Regions from separate parts of the Sinomonas halotolerans genome, predicted to be linked through region 2. Evidence: riboswitches for the same ligand, from Rfam matches in the RefSeq annotation. Region 2 holds a riboswitch; the other holds the start of a gene.
The links. A riboswitch is a leader RNA that binds a small molecule or an ion and turns the genes downstream of it on or off. The one in region 2 is predicted to bind cyclic di-AMP.
Positions count from the first base shown of each region.

Region 1: linked by a shared signal. The riboswitch ahead of ABCQ75_RS05255 (M23 family metallopeptidase) and the one ahead of ABCQ75_RS01995 (M23 family metallopeptidase) in region 2 are both predicted to bind cyclic di-AMP.

Region 1 covers NZ_JBDFRB010000003.1:239,179-242,543, reverse strand. Annotated here, with positions in the region: gene ABCQ75_RS05270 (NAD-dependent succinate-semialdehyde dehydrogenase) at 1-31, shown strand, start outside; gene ABCQ75_RS05265 (putative quinol monooxygenase) at 109-429, opposite strand; gene ABCQ75_RS05260 (tetratricopeptide repeat protein) at 480-1,103, opposite strand; gene ABCQ75_RS05255 (M23 family metallopeptidase) at 1,197-1,925, opposite strand; cyclic di-AMP (ydaO/yuaA leader) riboswitch at 1,933-2,095, opposite strand; gene ABCQ75_RS05250 (hypothetical protein) at 2,231-3,298, opposite strand; gene ABCQ75_RS05245 (RNA polymerase sigma factor) at 3,295-3,365, opposite strand, start outside.
Region 2 covers NZ_JBDFRB010000001.1:448,163-451,527, forward strand. Annotated here, with positions in the region: gene ABCQ75_RS01985 (NlpC/P60 family protein) at 1-53, opposite strand, end outside; gene ABCQ75_RS01990 (C40 family peptidase) at 155-847, opposite strand; cyclic di-AMP (ydaO/yuaA leader) riboswitch at 867-1,020, opposite strand; gene ABCQ75_RS01995 (M23 family metallopeptidase) at 1,319-2,128, opposite strand; cyclic di-AMP (ydaO/yuaA leader) riboswitch at 2,137-2,341, opposite strand; gene ABCQ75_RS02000 (iron-dependent transcriptional repressor DtxR) at 2,560-3,255, opposite strand.

The DNA of each region.
Region 1 (3,365 bases), on a different contig from region 2:
CAACAAGCGCATGTACTTCGTCGCGGACTGAGGCTGGTCCCACACGCCTCAAGCACGACGGGACCCCACACCAGACGGGACGGGACCCCACAACAGGGGGCGCGGGGGTCAGCCGACCTGCAGCTCGCCCATCGCGTCCCAGCCACTGCCGTCCACCTGGCGCGAGACGATGCTCGGGGTCCTGGCCAGGCACGGGCGCATGGCCTCGAGGCCGGCGGCGAAGTGCTCGCTCTGGACGTGCGGGCCGGCGCCCTCGTCGGTGAACGCCTCGACCAGGACGTACTCGGCGGGGTTCTCGAGCGAGCGGGACCACTCGAAGAACAGGTTGCCCGGCTCGGCGCGGGTCGACTCGGTGAACTCCCGGACGATCTGCGGGAACGCCTCGGTGTACTCGGGCAGGGTCTCGAACTTCACGACGATGAAGTACATGGCTTCCTCTCTGGTTGGCCTGGGCCTCCGCTGGCGCGCGCCAGTCGGCCTCAGTCTTCGCCCGCGGCCCGGCAGGCCGCGATCCCCTCACGCGCCCACGCTACCTGCGAGGGAGTGCCCACCCTCTCCGCCCACTGCTCGGCGAGCTGGTACTCGACGAGCGCGCGGTGGTTCTCGCCCGCCTCGAGCAGGGCCGAGCCGAGGTTTCCGTGGAGGGTGGCGCACCAGCGCTGCACGCGGGGGGTGTGGGCCCCGGAGGCGTACTCGATCCCGGAGCGGGCCCAGGACTCGGCGTGGTCCGCGTCCGCGATGGCGAGCATGTGGAAGGCGTCGGCCGCGAGGTATTCCTCGCCCAGGTGCTCGCCGAGCTCGGCTGCCTGCTCGAAGAGGGGAACAGCCATGGGGGCCCGACCGGCGGAGTTCAGGAGCCGGCCGCGCTCGAGGAGAACCCGCACGCCGAGGGTCGGGTCCACCTCGCAGTCGATGGCGTCCAGGAGGGCGTCTGCCTCCTCGAACCGTCCTTGGAGCCCGATCGCGCGGCCCAGCTGGGTGGTGAGCTCGGCCCGCTCGACGGAGTCGAACGCGGGATCGAGGGCTGCGGCCCTGAAGGCCGCCTCGGAAGCGGCGGGGTCGTCGAAGTCCCAGAGGGAGTCGAGGGTGGGCTGGTCGAGCATGAGGCCTCCTGGTGGGCGGGCTGGCTCAGTCGGGGGTCAGTTCCCACCCTAGCGGCTGCCGCGCAGGCCGGGGCCCGTGCCCCAGCGGTCGGCTCAGAGGAAGCCCATCGGGTCGACGGTGGTGCCCTTCTCGACCACCTCGAAGTGGAGGTGGCAGCCGGTGGACGCACCGGTGGTCCCGGCCGCGCCGATCTGCTGTGCCGCACCGACCTTCTGGCCCACGCTCACGCCGATCGTGGAGAGGTGGTTGTACGTGGTCTTGAGCCCGTTGCCGTGGTTGACCACGATCCGATTGCCGCCGCCGTACGCGTGCCACCCGGCCTCAACGACCGTCCCTGCAGCGGAGGCGATGACGGGCGTGCCGCAGGCGGCCACGAAGTCAGCGCCGGTGTGCAGGTCCGAGCCGGTGCCGAGCGGGTTGGCCCGCCAGCCGAACGGCGAGGCGAGCTGGAGGGACGCGAGCGGCTTGCCGAGGCCGGCGGGCGTGGTCGGGGCCGCGGCGGAGGCGGCCTTCGAGGACACGGAGCCCTGCGCCTTGACGGCAGCTGCCTTCGGCTTCTTGGCCGTCGCGACGGACGTGCGCGGGAAGTCGAGCTCGGCATCCTGGGACGCGGCGACCTCCGGCTGGGCCTGGAGGGCGGCCTGCTCGAGGCCGGGCGTGCCGGGCATCGCCACGCCGACCAGGCCGGGCGCGGCGCCCAGCGCCAGGAACCCGGCGACGAGGGCGTAGGAGCCGGCGCGGCGGGCGGGCGCGGAGGGGAGGAGTCGGAACGGGCGTGCGGGTTCAGCGCGGCGGCGGCCGCGCAGGCGTGCGGAATCCATAGTGAGCCTCTCACGCCTGCGAAGTTAGCTGTCGGGTTCGGCAGAGGTATGAGCCGGCACGCGCGGTATGACCGCGGGTGCTTCACCCCGGCGCGCGGTGGGCACGCAATGGGTCCCCCGCCCCTGCCTCAGGGAGAACGAGAAAGCACAGCCGTCGGCAGGGTTCGGCGGAACGGCGGCTTGCGAGCCCGGGTGCGGGCGTCGAGAAACAAGCCTAGCTGGCCGATATCGGAAGTTACAAATCCGTTATCGATCTGGCCGCAAGCCGCTCGTGCTGATGTGATATGGGCAACCGACCGCTGCTCTCAGGCGCGGTGCTTTCCGCCCTTCAGGCGCGAGCCCAGCGCATCGACTGTGGCTTCAGCGCGGTGGCGGGCGCCCTGATCTGAGGCCGCCGGCTGCGGGGCGGCCGGCTGCCGTGCGCCCGGCTGCGGGGCGGCCGGGCGCGAGAGGGCCGCGGCAGCCGTCACGAGGGGCCTGTCGCCCACGCGGGCGCGGAGCGTCCCCGCGACGACCCGGAGGTCGGCACCCGACGATGCCACGAGGGTCCCGCGGGCGGCGCCGCCTGCCTTCCTCGAGACCGCCTGCTCCTCGTCCGGCACGTCCGCGAGGCCGCTCTGGCTGCCGGACGGCTCGGGCTGGTCAAGCGCCGCGGCGCCCTCGGCGGGCGCCTGCGCCGCTGTGGGCAGGGACACGTCCGCACCGGCACCGCCTGCGGCCGTCCCGCCGGCGCCGTCAGCAGCGGGCGCTGCAGCCTGCGTCCGCTTCGCGGAAGCGGACGACGACGCGCCCTCCTGGTCCGTGGGCGGCGCCTGCCGCGCTGCGGCGGCCCGCGCGGAATCGGCCGGCACGGAATCGGCCGGCGCGGAATCGGCCGGAGCGGCCGCGGCGCCTGAAGTCCCGGCCTGCGCGGACCCGGAACGCGCGGATCCGGCGTGCGCCGTTCCCGCACCGTCCGGTGAGAACAGGTCCAGCCCGGGCCCGCCGGCCGCCACCGTTGTGACGCCGAGGCCCATGCCCGCCACGACCGCGGCGCTGATCATCGCACCGCGGTGCCGCTTGACCGTCCGCGGCCTGGCAGCGGCAGCGGCGAAGCTCGAGGCGGTCCGGACAGCGGCCTCTGCGCGCAGCGCGGCCACACGGGAGATCGGGACGAGCGCTGTGAGGTCCTCGACAGGCGCGGCACCCTCGGCAGGGCATGCCGCATCGGCTGCCGCCGCTGCCTCGAAGAGCCGGGCGAGATCGCCCGTCGGCTCGGGGGCGGAGGCGGGACGGAGCGCGGTGAGGCCTTCGAGCGCGCGCCGCAGCCCGGCGTCGTGCTCGAGACCTGCCTCGGCCATGACGGCTTTCACCTGCGAGCGTTCTGTGCTCATCGGATCCACTCTTCCTCGGACACGTGCTCGCGGAGGGCCTTGAGCGCCCTGCGCTGGAGCTGCTTCA
Region 2 (3,365 bases):
AGCGAGGACGGGGCCTCGGCGCGATGGCGGGCGATGCCTGCACGAGTGGTCATGTGGTTCTCTCTTTCGTGTCCCCCGGGCCGCAGGGGGTGGCGCGGCACAGGGCGGGGCGCTGCGGCGTTCAGGGGGACCGCAGGACCCGAAGCGGTTGGTCTCAGGAAAGGGTGTAGAACACCGAGGAGCCGGTCGCGTTGACCGCGTGGAGGAGGGTTCCCTGCGAGGGGTTGAGGGCGCTGACCATCATCCCGTTGCCGACGTAGATGCCGACGTGGGCCCCGCCGTTCTGGACCACGAGGTCGCCGGGGGCCGGCGTCGCGGTCGGCGTCATGATGGACCAGGCCTGGACGCGCGGGATGCTGATTCCGGCCTGGGCGTAGACCCACTGGGTGAAGCCGGAGCAGTCCCAGCCGGCCGGGCTGTTGCCGCCCCAGACGTACGGGCTTCCGATGCCCGTGTAGGCGATCGCGGCGAGGGTCGAGCCGGCAGCGCTCGAGGCGTCGATGACGGCGACGTCCGACGACTGCGCCGCAAGCGTGGGCTCGGGCTCCTCGACGGTCTCGACGACGGGCGCGGCGACCGAGGCGACGGCAGGGCGCTCGAAGTCGACCTTCGCCTCCTGCGGGGCGACAACCGTGGGCGCGGCGGCGCTGGCCACGTCCGAGAGGGCAGATGCCTCGCGCTGGGACTCAGCGGCCTGAGCGGGAAGCCCGGCAGAGATGATCAGGCCCGAGGCAGCCGCGATGACGGCAGCCTGACGGCCGAGGGTGCCTGCGTTGTCGTTCACGGCCTGCGTGACAGCCTCGAACGGGCTGGTGCGGACCGGAACGGCGCGGTGGCGCGCAGTCATGGTGCGTGACGACACAGAAGTAGCCTCTCCCAGTGCCTACGAGGTGAGCTGTCGGGTTCGGATTGGAAGTATCCGGCCTCCCGGCTCGCGCCGGGCTGCTTGACCCCAAGGCCCCCGGAAGGGCCGCAAGTGGTTCCCCCGCCCCTGCCAGACGAAGTGTGCGAACGGACTCTGGGACGTGGCAGAGCTAGGCATTCATCCCAGATGTTCCGACTTGGTGGGAGCCGGAACAGAAACGACCTTACCGGACGACAACGCAAATGTCACATTCGGATCACGGGCCGTGATCGTGTCGTCACGAAAGGGACACGCCGGTTTCCCAGCACCCGTTTCCGCACCCAGTTCTGCGCGGCAGGTTTTGCCGGGCTGGGGCATGGGTAGGACCGATGGTGGTGGGAGCACGTGGACGGCGGAGCGGGGAGAACGGCCCGCATCGGCTAGGCCCGGCTGGCGAGGACGATCTGGTGGGGATCAGAGCCAGCCGTTGGGGTCGACGACCTCTCCGTTGACCATGACCTCGAAGTGGAGGTGGCAGCCGGTGGATGCACCTGTTGTGCCTGCAAGCGCGACGATCGCGCCGCGCTCGACTCGGTCGCCGACCGCGACAGAGAACGCGGAAAGGTGGTTGTAGGTGGTCTCGAGCCCGTTCCCGTGGTCCACCACGACGCGCATGCCGCCGCCATAGGGATGCCATCCGGCGAAGGTCACAGTGCCGCCTGCTGCGGCCTTGACGGCCGTGCCGCACTGGGCAACGAAGTCCTGGCCCCGGTGGAACTCGCCCGCCCAGCCGCTCAGCGGGCTCACGCGGTAGCCGAATGCCGAACTGGCGACCATCGAGTCGAGGGGATCCCCGAGGCTGCTCTTGGCCTGGGCGGGAGTGAGGCCGCCGGCGGACTGGACGCTCAGGAGGTGCTGGAGGCGGCCGTCCGGGTCGATCTGCGTGCCCACAGAAGTCCGGGAGAAGGCGACAACGGCTTCGCCGGAGGCGGTGACCTGGGGCTGCGGAGCAGTCTCCGCGGCGGTTGCGAGCCCGGCATCGACGGCGTCGGCTCCGGCCGTGGTCGGGATGGTGGCTGTCAGCACGAGGCCCGTGGCGGCCAGTGCCATGCCGGCCTTCTGGCCGACGCCGGCGGCCGAGGCGATCTCGGCGAACTGGCGGACAGCCCCGGGGCGGGCGGCTGCGCGGCGCCCTCGGCGTGCGGCGTCGCGCGGCCTGAGGCCCGATTCCGAGGCAGATGCAGTCTCAGCGCGGCGGCGGCCGCTGACAGCTTGCTGGGTCAAGCGATTCCCTCTCTGGTTTCGATCGCCTGCGAAGTTAGCTGTCGGGTTCGAGCCAGAGAGTCCGACTCGGCCCAGCTGCCGGAGGCCCTTCGGCACGCGGGTGCCCACAGGGGGCGGTGCAAGGGCTTCCGAGCATGCTGCGGCTTCACCCCAAGGCGGCCTGGGCCGCCAACGGTGGTTCCCCCGCCTCTGCCTTGGTGGTGCATCTCGATCCGCTGGCAGAGCTCGGCGGGCGGAGCGAGGTCACGTCGATGTCTCGGCGTGCGCTCACCATCATAGGGGAAGAACGAGGTGGCGTAACACTTTCGTGATGTTTAGTGAGACAAGGCTCACATCCGGGAGCCCGTCCCCTATTCCTCCAGAGAATGGAGATTCCGACCCCTTATGTTCGGATCTGTTCGGCCCCGACCGCCTCGTGCGGGCGGGTGGGATCAGCCGAGCGATACGAAGACGTGCGCAGCCACCTCGAGGGGCAGCTCCAGCGCCCCGTCCACGGTAGGAGTGCGCACGGCGATGTAGTCCCCGACGCGCTCGAGGGCGACCTTCGCCCCAGGCCGGATCCCGCCCTCCTCGAGCTGCACGAGGAGCTCGGGGTCCACCTGGATCGGCTCCGCGAGCCGGCACACCACCACACGGGAGCCGGGCGCGTAGCCCTCCATCGCCTCCACGAGGCTCATCACGCCCTCGCCGAAGCCTTCCGCCGCCGCGCCGCCGAGCGCCTCGAGTCCGGGGATCGGATTGCCGTACGGGGATTCGGTCGGCCGGCCGAGGAGCTCGTAGAGGCGCCGCTCGACCCGCTCGCTCATGACGTGCTCCCAGCGGCACGCCTCGTCATGGACATATGCCCAGTCGAGGCCGATCACATCCGAGAGGAGGCGCTCGGCCAGACGGTGCTTGCGCATGACCTCGACCGCGCGCCTGCGGCCGGTCTCGGTGAGCTCGAGATGGCGGTCGCCCGAGACGACCACGAGGCCGTCACGCTCCATGCGGCCCACTGTCTGCGACACCGTGGGGCCCGAGTGGCGGAGCCGCTCGGCGATGCGGGCACGCAGCGGCACGATCCCCTCCTCCTCGAGCTCGAGGATGGTGCGCAGGTACATCTCGGTGGTGTCGATGAGGTCGGACATGCGAGGCTTCATGCTCCTGGGTGCGAGGGGTCGGCGCGGCCGGCGGACGCACAGCCAGTCTAGCTTATTTTGAGCTGCTCAGATTAGCCGTGATGTCATGCTCACTCGCG